DNA from 4 places in the Paenibacillus sp. GYB004 genome. Region 4 is predicted to be linked to each of the others. Evidence: riboswitches for the same ligand, from Rfam matches in the RefSeq annotation. Region 4 holds a riboswitch; each other region holds the start of a gene.
The links. A riboswitch is a leader RNA that binds a small molecule or an ion and turns the genes downstream of it on or off. The one in region 4 is predicted to bind cyclic di-AMP.

Region 1 (3,894 bases), on a different contig from region 4:
TACTACTTTCATGATGCAGACGGTCCGGGCGGTCACAAGGACGCGACCCGCTATATCGCAGGAACGATACTAAGACCCTGAGCCCGCTATCGGGACTGGAATTTCGCCTTCGGAGGCATCCTCCGTTATACTGGAAGGACTGGGTGGATACCTAAGGAGGCGATTTTCTCATGCAGGAACCTTTGAAACGCTGCGGCTGGGTCACAGACAACCCGCTCTACCGGGATTACCACGACCGGGAATGGGGCGTGCCTGTTCACGAGGATCACGCCCTGTTCGAGCGGCTCGTGCTGGAGGGCGCTCAAGCCGGCCTTAGCTGGTACACGATTCTGCGCAAGCGGGAACAGTACCGCGAAGCGTTCGACCGGTTCGATCCGGTACTAGTCGCCGGATATGACGACCGCAAAATAGAGGAATTGATGAACAACGAAGGCATCGTGCGCAACCGGGCCAAAATTGCATCCGCCGTTCGCAACGCCCGATGCTTCCTTCAGGTTCAGCAGGAGTTCGGCAGCTTCGACGCATATATATGGCAATTTGTCGGAGGACATCCGATCCGCAACCGCTGGGATCGTCTGGAGGATGTGCCCGCCTCCACCCCCATCTCGGAAGCGATGAGCAAAGATTTAAAAAAGCGCGGCTTTACCTTCGTCGGCCCGACGATTTGCTACGCGCTCATGCAGGCAACCGGGATGGTGCAGGACCATGTGACGAGCTGTTTTCGGCACGGCGAAATTGCAACTGGCAAATTTTGAGGCTTTCCCCTTCCGTCCGACATATGTTAGCCTTCTACAAGAAGCCGAAACTTCAAAACTGCGAAGTTTTACCATTCGCGGTTTCCATAAGTGCGGGGGATTATCATCAAGCGGACTTGTCCGCTCCGGGGTGAATCGCGTTTCTACGCGTAGGGTTGTATCCTCAGCCCGAATCCGACAACTAACCTCGTAGGCCGTCAAAAGGAGAGATGCCGTTCGTGAAGTACTTACCCTGGAAGCACGCTTTGCTTGCGGGCAGTTTCGCTTTGTTCGCCCTATCCGGAACCGGATCGTCAGCAACCGCAGGGGGACGTCCCTACGACCCGGCCTTGATGCCGATGCTGGCTCCGTTCGTTTTTCAGACTCATTTATTTGCAGATGGCGGGGCATTATCTCCTTCCGCTTACCCGGCTCAAGGAATCGTAACGGTGTTGGCCTCGGAACCAGCGGCAGCCGAACTCGCAGAGACGGCTCAGCCGGCTGCAGAACAGCAGCTTCCGCAGCCTGAGCCTCAGCTTCAGCCCCAGGCGGCTCCCGCAGCATCTGCTGCAGTTGCCAGCGCACCCGCCAAGCCGAAGGCCGCTTCAGCCGCGTCCGATACAGCGAAGAAAGCGCAACCAAACCAAGCCAAAAAAGCAGCTCCGGCAGCGGCCCAAGCGAAAGCCGCAACCGAAGCGAAAGCTACCGCCAAGCAGCCGTCAACGAACCAGCCGGTCGTCACGGTGGCGGGCAAAGAGATCAAACCTGCCAAAACCATCGCCGCAGTCGCTTCCGCCTATACAGGCAGCGCCGAAGAAAACGGCGGTTATGCCGGACTTGATTATTTCGGCAATACGCTGAAGGTCGGCACCATTGCTGTAGACCCCAAAGTGATTCCGCTCGGAACGACCGTATACGTCACCGGTTATACGTTCGACGGTCTGCCGGCCGGAGGAATGATGGCGGTAGCGTCCGACACAGGCGGCTCGATCAAGGGCAACCGGATCGACATCTTCGTGCCGAGTTCGGGCGAGCAAGCCAAATTGTTCGGTTACCAGAATGTAACGGTGTATGTCGTCGACTAGCAGTCGGCGGCATTATTTGCTTTTGGGCAGCTTCAGCAGTTCGGGAACGGTAACCAGCCCGTAGCCCTGCTCTCTCAGCTTCGCGATGATGCCGGGCAGCGCTTTGACGGTACCGGACAAATCTTGACTGTCTCCTCCGGCCGAATGCTGCAAAACGATCGCTCCAGCCTTCGTATGGCCGAGGATATTGCCTAACACTTGCTGTTCCCCGAGGTTTTTCCAATCGAGCGAATCGACGTTCCAGTTGACGATCACGTATCCTCTATTTTTGGCCCATTGCAGCTCATCTTCATCGATCGCTCCATAAGGAGGACGCACCAGCTTGGGCCGGTAACCGGCGAGCCGGTTCAGCACCTCCTCCGCCTTCTCGATTTCCGAAGCAAATTCGTCCACCGTTAATTTGGTAAACTGCGGATGGCGGTACGAATGGTTGCCGATCGCATGACCTTCCCGTACGATCCGCTTTACGATATCCGGATGCTCCTCCGCCTTTTTGCCCAGCAGGAAGAAGGTCGCCTTCACGCCATTGGCCTTCAATACATCTAGCACTTGCGGCGTAAAGCGTAAATCGGGACCGTCATCGAACGTCAGCGCGATCCGGGGCTCCTTCGCTGCGCCGCTTACCTTGAACCAGTCCGGGTACTTGGCTCTCAGCTCCGAGAGCGACAGCTTCCGTCCGGACGAGCTTTGCTGCGCGCTTACCGCCGGAGCTTTGGGCGGTGCTTTCGGCTTGGCGCTCGGCTTCGGCTTGGCTCGCGTCTCCTGATGCGGGGGAACTGCCGGCGGCTCCTGCTTGATCTCGATCGGCTTCGCCTTGGGCGAAACGGACACCGTATCGGATACCCGCTGCTCCCGCTCGGCCGTTTGCGCCATCAGCTCCGTAAGTTCCTCCGTCCGAACGATGCTGTGCGGAACGTCCGACGCATAGTCCCGCGGGGCCGGTACAGCCGGATTATCTTCTCCCGAACGCCCCGCGTTCCAGCAGCCGGACACCAGCAGACAGCATACCGCGATTGCGGTCATCCGCTTCATAAGGCATTCCCCTTCCGTTTTAACGTTAGTATGAAGGTTCGGGGAACGATTTATGTGCCGGAACGCAGGAGCGGTCTCCTGCAAAATGTGGACGCGTCGGTTACCCGTCTTCCGCTTGACCCGGCCCAGCCAATCCGCTACGCTAGAACCAAACCGTTCTATAAGAAAGCGGGGAATTACGCCATGTCGTCTTCTCGCAACAACCTTCCTGACGGTGGGGTTTATTCGGAACCTCCGCAGCGCCCGATCATCCCCTTGCCGGCCGATACGTTCGAAGACCGTCAAGTCGCCATTTTACATTACAGGCGGATGAACCACTGGCTTGATGAGGCGTTCGAGGAATGCAAGCGCAACGGCGGCTTCGATCACTTGCCCGGCAAAGGAAAACCGGTCGAGGTGCCGACCGAGGACGTGCTGCAGACGATACTGAAAAACGCCAAAGTTCCACCCCCATGGATTATGCTGCGTAAAGATATACAGGAATCGATCGAATATACGCTCAAGCTGCTGCAGACCCATCCGGATGAACTATCGATCGACGCCCATATTAAGGACATTAACAAAAAAATAACGCAGCTGAACATTCAGTCTCCCAGCCTGTCGCTGCATCGACGCAAGGTGACGAGGGAAACACTGGAGGCTGAATTCGAGAAGTGGAAGTAAAATTGTCTGATACCAACAAAGCCAGCAAGCCGTTTGAGGAAACGGTTTACTGGCTTTTGCTCGATATCCGGTCATTCCCAGGAATAGCTGGTCGTCAAAAAATCGGCGAACTTCTTGCTCTGCTCGCGGCGGTGGCGCCTCATATCCGCCCGTCCGTCTCCGGACTGGTGAAGCTGAATCTCCTCTTCGGATTCCGGCACAACCTGCGGCACGGGAATCGGCTTCTTGTTGTCGTCCAGCGCGACGAAGGTTAGAAAGGAGGTTGCGGCGATATGGCGTTCCCCGCTAAGCAGATCCTCGGTGATAACCTTGACGAACACTTCCATCGAGCTTCGGCCGGTCCAGGTTACATACGATTCCAGACATACGGAAGCGGTCAT
Region 2 (3,894 bases), on a different contig from region 4:
GGTGATCAACCCGGCGATTGGCGTCAGCGTATCATGCATCGCATTGACCGCCCCCGTCTCGGATGCCGTTGTTACGACTGAATATAAGGAAGATAGTGCAACTCCGAAGCGAACCTCCTTGCCCTCCATACTGCCTTGTTCATGCTGAATGTCGATTGCATTCAGAGCCGGATTGCCAGTATGTTCAGCCGTCAGCGAAACGCTCAGCAAAACGATAAAGAGCATTGCCATAGAAACAAACAGTACCCGTCCCTGCTTGGCATTCCCGACCATGTTGCCGTATGCAAAAGGTAGGGATGTCGTAAGTAACATCATTAGCAGGATCTGAATCAAATTACTAATTGCATTAGGGTTTTCAAATGGGTGAGCCGAGTTGACGCCCATAAATCCCCCGCCGTTATTCCCGAGCTCCTTAATGGACAAGAACGAACCCATCGGGCCTCGGGCAATGGTTTGTTCACCGCCTTGAATCGTTTGAGCGACCGCCGCCGGTTCAAGCGTTTGTGGAACGCCTAGCGCAACAAAAATAAGGGCCGTAACAAAAGCAATCGGCAGCAATACCCGTGTAATAGCACGAGTCATATCGACGAAAAAATTGCCTAACGGTTTTCCTGCCAGCCCGCGCATAAAAGCGAACACCGCTGCAAGCGCGGTAGCCGGAGCCGTAAACATCATAAAGACGATCGCAATCATTTGCGACAAGTACGATAATCCGCTCTCCCCGCTGTAGTGCTGCAGATTGGTGTTTGTCATAAAGCTGATTGCCGTATTAAAGGCTAGGCTCGGGTCCATATTGGCAATACCGGCCGGATTCAACGGCAAATACGCCTGTGTTCGAAACACCAGATATACGAGCAAAATCATGACGGTATTGCTGACGACTAATGTGGCGACATATTTTCGCCATGTCTGATTCTCTTGGCGAATGCCTCCGATGGCATAAATCCATTTCTCCAATGGACTGTAAAACCGGTCCAGTCCCGTCCGGTTATATTCAAAAGCTCGGGCCATATATAGTCCAGTAGGCCGAGCCAACAGCAGGACCAGCAACAATGTAACGACAATGGCAAGGATTCCAGCCATATCACAATACTCCTTCCTGAGAACAGGCGTTTTTTAGAACTTTTCCGGCTTAACCAGAGCGTAAACCAAATAAACAAACAACAGGATCACGACGATACCGAGCGCCCACATCATGCTTCTTCACGCCCTTCCTCGACAACCTTGCCTGCCCAAGCAGCGAGGCCTATCATGGCTGCAGCCAGTATAGCAACCAGTGCAATCATTCCGATATCCAACATACTTTCACGTCTCCTTTACAGGCTTTACGTTTACTCGCTTAACAGAAAGGACAAGTCCGTCCCTTGTGATAAAATTACGTACTTCGCACCAAGCCCTTTGTAGATGAGCCGGGCATTATTCCCCTGTGTGATGACATAAATCGGCTTTGCCGTCCAGGAACGGCATATTTGAATATACCTGCAGCACAAATCCAAGCTTTGTTCAAACAAGTAAACCTTACCGATCGGCAGCTCGGGGACCAGTAGTGAACGACTGTCTTTTGTATCCACCATAAGAATGTTCTCCACTCCCATTTCCTCCAGAGCTTGCTTCTCCGCTTTATTGTAGGTTAATGCAGCATAGTGCGATCCCTTTGCCGCCAGCACCCGCAGAAATGCTAGACCGGCTTCTGTAGGCGCTGAAACGAGAAGATAATTGTCTTGATCGTTCACGTGTGTCCCTCCTATCCCTACACGGGGAGGCAACAAAAAAGAAGCTAACGAATTGAGATTGCTCTTCCTCAACTTCCAAGGCAAAGCGAGTAAACCCGTGTCTAGTTATAATAAATGTTGCCTCTCTTATGTCGCTTGCGTAGTTAGTTAATTACAAAAAAACCACAGGAGGCCTAAGCCCTGTGGTCGGAAGTTACGATCACAAGCTTCATCATCCTCTCTCCATAAGCAACGCTATTTTCCAAAGAGTTGCTCTTGCTTACGAGGTTAGCTGACGGATTCGGGCGGTGAGAGTCGCCCTACCTGCAACCGGGTCATATTCCGGCGGCAGGATTCACCCCGTACGGATGCTCGCTCTCACACAAGCTTCCGTGATTGGTTCCCCCGTTTGCCTGAAAGGCAATTCAGCACAGTGAATCATTGAATTCATGAACCGAATGTTACTCCCCATGCAAATAATTGTAAAGCGAGCCGCAAGGTAAATTGGTTTCATTTTCTTCTCTACATCTCGATCTGATTCCCTGGCCTCTATTTCCTTCATCTCCCTCCTTCACACGCCGTTTTTCGATCTTTTCCATCATTTTTACGGAACTTTTACCCCCTGGAACCATTTCTTTTGCGCAGTATTTACAGTACGCTAATGGTGAGTTTGAGACTGTCGATTAAATGTGTAGAAGTGTTATCTGGCCGTTCCAAGTGAAAAATTGCCTTCTTCTGCTCAGACAGGTTGTCCGGAATCCCTTTATTTAAATGGAATTTAAGGTTTGGGATTCCGAACAAAACTCGCCAGAAGGCAATCTTTTCACTTTCCACTTGGTTGTTCATAATGAATCGACAGTCTCAGTTTGAGTCATAAGCGCAGCAGGAGGTTCAGCCATGCCCTTTTTTCATACCAAGCACGATTTGCGTCCTTACATCACTACCGCGCTGCTAATTGCGGGAATGACGATCCTAATACAACCTTTCGGGCTCGCCTTTGATTTGGCCAATATTTCGCTGATCTACTTGCTTCCAGTGCTTCTTAATGCGGTAGTTTGGGGACTGCGTCCGGCTTTCTTCGCCGCTTTCCTGGGCGTATTGTCCTTTGATTTCTTTTTTGTACCGCCGGTGCTCAGTTTTACCGTCGCGGATCTTAGGTATTTGTTTTCCTTTGCCGTTTATATAGCAGTTGCGGTATTAACAGCCAGCTTGGCCGCACGACTCAAACAACAAGTGCTTTATTCCAAGCAAAAAGAGAAGCAAACCGCCACGCTTTATGCGCTCAGTAAACAGATTAGCTCTGCCGTCGATATGCCGTCCTTGCTGGACCGTTTTTCCCGACAGCTATCTGAAATCCTGAAAATGGACGTCACGATCTATTTGGCTGAAAACAACAATGAGCTTACGCTCGCCCGTCGTTCCAGTCCATTTTCCCATCATGTACAGGAACAAGCCGAGCTTGCGCTTGCTAAACGCGTCTACAAAGAAGGTAAGTCATTGGAAAAAAGAATTTCACATACCGGAGGACTCATCGGGCATTTTATCCCGCTTCAGATTGAGGAACAAAGATTCGGAGTTATGGTTCTTATTTCCAGGCACGAGCGAAGCGAAACCTTCCCGGAACAAGCCTTGCTATTTGAAGCGGTTGGCGGGTTGGCGGCCAGTGCAGTCGCACGTGTCAAGTTCGAGGAAGAGGCAAAGCTGGCCCATCTGACCGCCGAATCCGAGCGGCTTCGCATCGCCATATTGAACTCCGTCTCGCACGAGCTTCGTACACCGCTCGCAGCCATTATCGGTTCGGCAACCGGGCTGATCGATGGCGAGAAACTGTTTACCGCCGAGGAACGAATGGAACTTCTTGTGACCATTCGCGATGGCGCGCTTCGTATGAATCGGTTGGTTTTGAATTTGCTGGGTATGGCCCGGCTCGAAGGCGGCATGCTTACCTTACGGAAAGATGAGTGCGAATTGGAGGAAATCATCGGCTCTACCTTCATGCAGTTGAAAGGCTACCAGGAGCATCGCACGATCCGCCTTGACCTGCCCGATGAAATCCCCATCGTTCTTGGCGATGAAGCTCTGCTTGAGCAAATGCTGATCAATGTGATCAGCAATGCGATCAAATATAGCCCCGATTACAGCGAGATCATCCTGTCTGTCAAGGCAGGCAGTGAATTCGTCG
Region 3 (3,894 bases), on a different contig from region 4:
CAAGGAAGTGATGCCTCCGGATATGCCGCTGCTGCTCCGTATATCGGCTGTCGAATATATAGACGGCGGATACGACCTTGAGCATTCGCTCGCCATCGCGCGCAAGTACAAGGAGGCGGGAGTGGACATCTTCCATGTGTCGAGCGGAGGCGAAGGTCCGGCAGGCAAGCGCAGGCCCGGCAACTATCCGGGTTACCAGGTTCCGTTCGCTAGGGCCTACAAGGAGGCGCTGGACGTGCCCGTCATCGCAGTCGGCATGCTCGATCAGCCGGCGCTGGCCGATTCGGTTGTTGCCAGCGGCGATGCCGATCTGGTCGGGGTAGGGCGCGGGATGTTGTCCAATCCGTACTGGGCCGTTCACGCGATCCGCGCTGCGGCCGGCAAGGAGGCGGCACCGGTGCCGAAAGCTTACCTGCGCGGGTTTTAAAGCGGGCGTACGGAGCAGGCGGCCGGATCGGGTACGGTGCTTGTATGGAAAAGCGACATGTTTTTAGGTTGGAGGATCATACGATGAAAAAATACGATAACGTAGCGGAAACGGATTACGAGGCGATACGCGAAGCTTTGCGCCGGTTGCTTCAGGAGGCGGGCCGCGAAGGCAGCGGGCTGCTGCAGTTCGTGGATGAGGCGGAGCGGCGGGAGGCGGCGGACCGGGAACGAACGGCGCAGCTGATGGCCGAGAACGAACGGCTGAAGCAGGAGGTTCGCAAGCTCCGGGTAGCCCAGGCCGGCACGATGTCCAGCAGGCTGCGGGACGCTTTGCGGGAGTAGGGCGGGGTAAGGACGGCGGGGCCGCCTTACAGAATCGTTATAACGAAACGTTCCATGGAACAAGGCCGATCGATCGGTTATGATAAAGCTAACCTTCAGAAAGGAGTGATGCAAATTGACTACAAAGGTGATTTCGGCTTAGCCGAAACAGACGGGCCACGGCGGCGACGCCGTGGCCGCTGATATTTTACGAGGGTACTCCGCCATAAGCGGGCATGGTCGGCTGTGGCGGTTCAGTTCATAGATCGGGAGGCATATGGTGACGACGGCAAGCTATAGAACGTACGAGAATCTTTTTCTGCATGAAGCTGCGAAACGTTACGGGTTCGACCCGGACCGCATCCGGCACGTCGGTGGGTTTGAAAATCTGGTATACGAGACGGAGAGGGACGGCCGCGAGCTTATTATACGGATTACCCCAAGCACGAAGCGGACGCCGGACTACGTGGCGGCCGAACTGGACTGGATGCTCCGGCTGGCGGACTACGGCGTTCAGGTGGCGAGGCCGGTCGAATCGCTGAACGGACGTTTGATGGAGGCGGCCGAGACGGAAGCCGAGCCGCTGCTGATGGGCGTATTCGAGAAAGCTCCGGGCGGGCATGTCGGAGCGGATCACCCGTTGTGGGGGCCGCGGCTGTTCGAGCAGTGGGGACAGCTGACCGGGCGGATGCACCGGCACAGCGAAACCTATGCCCCCCCGGAAGGCATTCCCCGCCGGCTTGGCTCGGCGCTCGATGAAGTGTATCCGGAGCCTTCCGATGAGGAGGCGCCGTCTGCGGACCGGGACCGGGAAGGAACCGATGAGGCGGGACCGGAAGCCGTCAAGCAGGCGCTGGCGCGTGTATATACTCGAATCGCCGCAGACGTCGAACGGCTGCCGAAGGACGGGGGCCGGTACGGAATGTGCCATCGCGATTTGCATCATGGCAACTTTTTCGCGGACGAAGCGGGCCGGATGACCGCCTTTGATTTTGACGACTGCGGGGACGATTATTATTTGCAGGATATCGCCATGCCGGTTTATTATGCGTCGGTGTTTGCGAGCTGGGACAAGCCCGAGACCGATCCGGGCCGGGTGTCGGACTTTGCGGGCCGGTTTCTGGACGATTTCCTCCGGGGTTATGAACGGGAGCGGCGAATCGGTTCCGGCTGGCTGAAGCAGCTGCCGATGTTCGTCGAGAAGCGGCGCCTCGACCTGTGCCTCATTTTGTTCGACATATGGGGATCGGAGAAGGCGACAGCGGGACAGCGCGAATGGATCTCCGCCAATTCGAAGGCGATCTTGCGGGATATTCCTTGTATGTCGCTTCACCTTTAAATCGGGTATGGCCTAGTATGGACAAGCAAGCCGTTTCGGGAAACCGGAGCGGTTTTTTCTGTTGCAGTTGCCGTTATCCTTATCGTTCCATACCGCCACGCCACCGGTTGAACCTGTGCATGCAGCCGGAATGGAACGTTGAAGAGTTTGCAGGTTTGTCATTTTTTCGTACGCGAAATTAGCAGGATTTGGTCGAATGGAGTCGAATGTAAGCAAAGCGCCACGTTTTAAACAATAATTGCCGAATTCCTTTACGGGAAGCGGGGGAACCATACCGGGTGAATTGGTCTCGCTTCAAAGTGACCATAGGGAACCTTCAACCGAACCCTGAGCTAACCTCGCAGGCACTGGAAGGAGCAGGGTTTTGAAGAAGATTGGTTCTGTTATGCTGCTCAGCTCCATGCTGTTCGTAGCGGCGGCGGGTACGGCTTATGCCGAAGATACGCAGCTGGATCGAGCGGTGGAGGAAGTCGTAGGGACCCCTTACAAATGGGGCGGCACTACGATTAAAGGGTTCGATTGTTCCGGATTCATGCAGTACATCTTCGACGAGTACGGCATCGAGCTGTCGCGTACTTCGAGGGACCAGGCCAAAATGGGAGTGGAAGTCGCCAAGGCAGACCTCCGGATCGGCGACCTGGTGTTCTTCAATACGGACGGTAAAGGAATCTCTCATGCCGGCATCTATTTGGGGGACGGCGAATTCGCTCATTCGGCCAGCAAGGTTGGCGTCAGCATCAGCAAGCTGAGCGACAGCTACTACAAGAATCGTTATGTCACGGCGCGCAGAGTCGTGGACGAGGACACGTTCCTGAAGATGAGCGATGTGAAGCAGTGAATCCGTAAGCGCAGGAAAATCGAACCGGCCCGAGCGTTCTCGCCTGAGAACCTCGGGCTTTTTCTATGCTCACCCCTTTGCCCGATCCGGATCGGAAAGGGGTGCGGCTTCATGCGCGGGAGGGCCGCTTTGTTTGAACGCCGGCGGAAACGGTTAATGGAAGGGTGTAACCGATCTGATTTCGAGAGGAGCCGAGATGATGTTCATGCCTTATGAAACCGGAACCTATTATGATGAAATGCTCGAACCCGGCGGTACTCCGAAAACTCATTACGAAGCGGTATACCGGGCGCTGCACCGGCTGTCGGCAGACGAGCTGCGCCGGAAGCATGAGACGGCCCAACTTCGTTTTTTACGTCAAGGCGTGACGTTTACCGTATATAGCGACAACTCCGGGACGGAGCGGACGATGCCTTTCGACCCGATCCCGATCATTGTGCCGGCCAGTCCGTGGAGCCGGATCGAGCGGGGGATGATTCAGCGCGTAACAGCGTTGGATCTGTTTTTGGACGACGTGTACGGCGATCAGCACATCGTGCGCGACGGAATCGTCCCGTCCCGGCTCGTGACCGGCAATCCTTCGTATTACTCCGGTCCGGCCGTGTCTGCGAGGGCGCCGAAGGGCAGCCGGATCTTTCTGGCCGGCATCGATCTGATCCGCGACGAGCGCGGCGAATACCGCGTGCTGGAAGATAATTTGCGCAATCCGTCCGGGATTTCGTACGTGTACCAGAACCGCTCTGCGATGAGACAGGCGTTCCCGGAGCTGTTCCGCCGGCAGAGCGTGCTGTCGCTGGACCGCCAGCTCGGCATCCTGCATGAAACGATGTTAAGCCATGCCCCGCTCCGCCATTACGGCGCGAGCGGTCCGAGAGCGGTGCTGCTGACGCCCGGGCCTTACAACTCGGCCTATTACGATCATGTGTTTCTGGCTCAGCAGATGGGGATCGAGCTGGTGGAAGGACGC
Region 4 (3,894 bases):
AGGCGGGCAGATGCAGCGTGTGGCGATCGCCCGTGCGCTTGCGATGAACCCAAAGGTGATGCTGTTCGACGAGCCGACCTCAGCGCTCGATCCCGAGCTCGTAGGCGAGGTGCTGGCCGTCATGAAGGATTTGGCCGCGGAAGGCATGACGATGGCACTCGTCACCCACGAGATGGGTTTTGCCAAAGAAGCCGGCGATCGTGTCTTGTTTATGGATCAGGGGATTATTATGGAGGAAGGCGAGCCAGGCAGCTTGTTCGAGGACCCGCAAAACGAGCGGACCCGCGAATTTCTTAGCAAGGTGATTTCGTAGTCGCTTAAAGCAAACGGATAACCCCGGATCTTAGTACGATTCGGGGTTATTTGGCGTTGTTAATGGTTAAGCGGGTTTATTAGTTAGGTAGTGAGAGGGTGAAATAGGTGATATATGGCTTAGGGGAATGAGTTTTCTTTTTTTTAAGAGGAAATGAAAGGGAAATGTGGAATATACTTAGGTGCAGACTTTTTTTGGGGGGGGACCGTTTAGATGACTAAAGGAAAAGTCACTGCCATAGTTCTGTTATCCCAGCTCGTTTGGCTGTCGGCTGTAGGGGCAGAGCCGTCCGTGATTCGCAATTCCGACTCTGAGAATTGGGACAAACCTGCTGCCGCTTCGTTTGAGGCGTTCAAAACCAATACGGATGTGTTCGCTGCAACCGCCCGATTCGAATGGACGGACCGGCAGCTCTCTTCTATTAAACATGAGCACTATATCCGGTTTCCTGCATTTGAGTTTCGGTCGGATCGCCCCGAAGAGCTGGAGCCTCAAGCGATCTTTACGAACGTACCTGCCGCGAAGTTCGAAAGGGTTCCGGAGGACGGTTCGGAAGGGTACCGGATCAAAGCGACATTTTGGGACCCGGAGCAGATTCGTGCGGACACGCCTTATTTTGTCCAAACGTTCTGGAAACGATCGGGGAACGATGAGTCGCATCAGGTGACGATGGAATCGCTTCAAAGATTCGCTCAGCCAAACGGCTCGGTATACGACTTGCCGGACACTGGCGATCTGATCACAAGCGTATCGTGGAAGGAATCACAAGTGGAAGAATGGCCTGCTAAACGGCACGCTTCGGAGGACTCGGTCATTCGATACATTGGACCGCAGAAGCAACCGACAGCTGTGAAAATCAAGAGCGATGCCGCATATATCCATTCCAAAGAGTCTCTTGAGCTGTATAAAAAAGCGGCGAAGGCGAAGCTTGATACAATTACCGAACATTCGTACAGCCGATTTGCCATTACCTTCGAGCAGAACGTTGGTTTCAGTACGCTTGAACGTTGGCTAAAAGAGTATAACATGGAAATCACACAACTTTATGCATTAGCTATCGATAACGAAGGAAAGTACTTCACGTTCAGCTGGTTCGGTCCCGATCATCTGGACATCTCGTCCAAGGTTGGCCCTGAGATGCGCTTTGTTTCGTTTACGATTACCGAGCTGGAGGGCCGGGTTCATGGGAGCGACCTGGCAAGTCTGCAAAATGAAGAAGGCGTTGGAATCATCGAATTGACGGATGAACAAGGCCGTGAGCCGACAGGAATAAGAGCTTGGCTCGAACGTTATGCGAACAAGTAGCGCTAATCTAGGGTATATGTACGTACTTACAACCTTCGGTCCTCGTATGGGGAATTCGAGGGTTGTTTCTTTCGTAAAACTACAGATTGCAAAACCCCTACCCCACCCCATCTCGCCTCCGCTTGGAAAACATTATGTAATGATCGCGTGTATATCCCGTGTTAAGATGAGAAAACCGCATGGAGGACGGCTGGTCGACAAGACAGCCGGAGCTTTTCATGGGGAATACAGACAGGCCGAAGCTTCATTTTGAAGCGCGGGGGAACCCAGATACACCGGGGTGAAGCCAACGTTTGTTGGCCGGGTGATTGCTCTTTGACCCGAATCCGTCAGCTAACCTCGCAGGCCGCAAAAAGGAGAGGATGGTTTACATGCGTTTCAAAAAGACAGTAATGGCCGGGGTGCTTGCACTCAGCGTAGTTGCCGGAACAGGTTCCGCTTTCGCCGCAACTTCGTACACGGTGAATCATAGCGATACGATGTGGAAAATATCGCAGCGTTACGGGGTCAGCCTGCAGTCGCTCATCCAGGCGAACCCGCACGTGGCGAATCCGAATATAGTATGGCCGGGGATGAAGCTCGTTATCCCGGGAGCCGGTTCGTGGTACGGAGGCGGAAATGGCAGCGGGTACGGAAACGGCGGCGGAACAGGACAAGACACCGATTCCGGAGCAGATACTTCGGCTCCGGTATCCGCTTATGCCGACCAAGTAGTGACCCTGGTCAACCAGGAACGCGCCAAAGCGGGACTGAAGCCGCTCGCGAGCGATCCGGCACTGACGGCGATGGCGATGGACAAAGCGAAGGACATGTACAATAACAACTATTTTGATCATAACTCGCCGACTTACGGTTCGCCGTTCGATATGATGCGTTCTTACGGAATCCGTTATACGTATGCCGGGGAAAATATCGCCAAAGGCCAGCGCAACCCGCAGGAAGTGATGAACGCCTGGATGAACAGCCCGGGTCACCGTCAAAATATTATGAGTCCGAACTTCACGAAGATCGGCGTCGCTTATTATAACGGCGAATGGGTGCAGGAATTTATTGCGAACTAATACAAGCCATTCTCGTCTCGATTGGGATGTACCATGTTTGGCGGCATGCCCTCGAGCGGCGCATGAACTAGTCATGGTTTTGTTACAATAAGAAACGGCCGGCGTCATTCTTGAAGGACGGAAAGCCGGTGTTTACAAAATTAAAAATAACGTCAATTCCCCCGGAAGTTACGGACATGCCTGCTGGAGCTGTCCTTTCATCCGGGGGAGTTTTATAAATCGACAAGGCATTTTGCCTTGGTTCTGTGGCAAACAAGCAAATCAAGTGGTACAATAATGCAAGCGACTGAAAGTGTCCGCTGGACGAAGAAGGGGGTTCGCGCAGGGTAGACACCCGGCAAGCGGCGAATACCGATTTTTGGGAGGAATGGAACGATGACGTCTCAAACGAAGTCGATTGATCAATTGGCGATCGATACGATCCGCACGCTGTCTATTGATGCGGTGCAAAAAGCGAATTCGGGGCACCCCGGCATGCCGATGGGAGCAGCTCCGATGGGATACGCGCTCTACGCTAACCTGATGAAACATAATCCGGCCAATCCGGAATGGATCGACCGCGACCGTTTTGTTCTGTCGGCAGGGCACGGCTCGATGCTGCTTTACAGCCTGCTTCATCTAAGCGGCTACGATCTATCTATGGAAGATCTGCAAAATTTCCGTCAATGGGGCAGCAAGACGCCGGGTCATCCGGAGTACGGCCACACGGCGGGCGTAGACGCAACGACCGGTCCGCTCGGACAAGGGTTTGCAAGCGCCGTCGGCATGGCGATGGCTGAAGCTCATATGGCGGCCACTTATAACCGCGACGATATGAACATTATCGATCACTATACATATGTTATTTGCGGCGACGGGGACCTGATGGAAGGGATCTCCAGTGAAGCGGCTTCGCTGGCCGGCCATCTGCAGCTTGGCAAAATGATCGTCCTTTACGATTCGAACGATATATCGCTGGACGGCGAGCTGAACTTGTCGTTCTCGGAAAATGCAAAAGCCCGCTTCGAAGGCTACAACTGGCATTATGTCCGGGTCGAGGACGGCAACGATCTGGCTGCGATCAATGCGGCTGTAAGGGAAGCGCAGCAGGACCCGCGTCCTTCGCTGATTGAAGTGAAAACCGTAATCGGCTACGGAAGCCCGAACAAAGCCGGTAAAGGCGGTCATGTGGGACCTCACGGATCACCGCTCGGCGTAGACGAAGTCGTGCTCACC

Region 1: another riboswitch for cyclic di-AMP. It lies ahead of PV433_RS27555 (3D domain-containing protein); the one in region 4 lies ahead of PV433_RS30480 (CAP domain-containing protein).
Region 2: another riboswitch for cyclic di-AMP. It lies ahead of PV433_RS24935 (hypothetical protein); the one in region 4 lies ahead of PV433_RS30480 (CAP domain-containing protein).
Region 3: another riboswitch for cyclic di-AMP. It lies ahead of PV433_RS17455 (C40 family peptidase); the one in region 4 lies ahead of PV433_RS30480 (CAP domain-containing protein).

Annotation. Positions count from the first base shown of each region.
Region 1 covers NZ_JARBDB010000063.1:1,257-5,150, forward strand. Annotated here, with positions in the region: gene PV433_RS27545 (sialidase family protein) at 1-81, shown strand, start outside; gene PV433_RS27550 (DNA-3-methyladenine glycosylase I) at 171-755, shown strand; cyclic di-AMP (ydaO/yuaA leader) riboswitch at 822-966, shown strand; gene PV433_RS27555 (3D domain-containing protein) at 974-1,819, shown strand; gene PV433_RS27560 (polysaccharide deacetylase family protein) at 1,832-2,851, opposite strand; gene PV433_RS27565 (J-domain-containing protein) at 2,906-3,514, shown strand; gene PV433_RS27570 (acyl-CoA thioesterase) at 3,586-3,894, opposite strand, start outside.
Region 2 covers NZ_JARBDB010000057.1:396,808-400,701, forward strand. Annotated here, with positions in the region: gene kdpA (potassium-transporting ATPase subunit KdpA) at 1-1,083, opposite strand, end outside; gene kdpF (K(+)-transporting ATPase subunit F) at 1,117-1,197, opposite strand; gene PV433_RS24935 (hypothetical protein) at 1,332-1,733, opposite strand; cyclic di-AMP (ydaO/yuaA leader) riboswitch at 1,979-2,153, opposite strand; gene PV433_RS24940 (ATP-binding protein) at 2,610-3,894, shown strand, end outside.
Region 3 covers NZ_JARBDB010000040.1:288,375-292,268, reverse strand. Annotated here, with positions in the region: gene PV433_RS17470 (NADH:flavin oxidoreductase/NADH oxidase) at 1-427, shown strand, start outside; gene PV433_RS17465 (hypothetical protein) at 511-771, shown strand; gene PV433_RS17460 (phosphotransferase enzyme family protein) at 1,028-2,089, shown strand; cyclic di-AMP (ydaO/yuaA leader) riboswitch at 2,319-2,451, shown strand; gene PV433_RS17455 (C40 family peptidase) at 2,454-2,927, shown strand; gene PV433_RS17450 (circularly permuted type 2 ATP-grasp protein) at 3,127-3,894, shown strand, end outside.
Region 4 covers NZ_JARBDB010000067.1:92,109-96,002, reverse strand. Annotated here, with positions in the region: gene PV433_RS30490 (amino acid ABC transporter ATP-binding protein) at 1-313, shown strand, start outside; gene PV433_RS30485 (hypothetical protein) at 527-1,618, shown strand; cyclic di-AMP (ydaO/yuaA leader) riboswitch at 1,843-1,981, shown strand; gene PV433_RS30480 (CAP domain-containing protein) at 1,990-2,679, shown strand; gene tkt (transketolase) at 3,055-3,894, shown strand, end outside.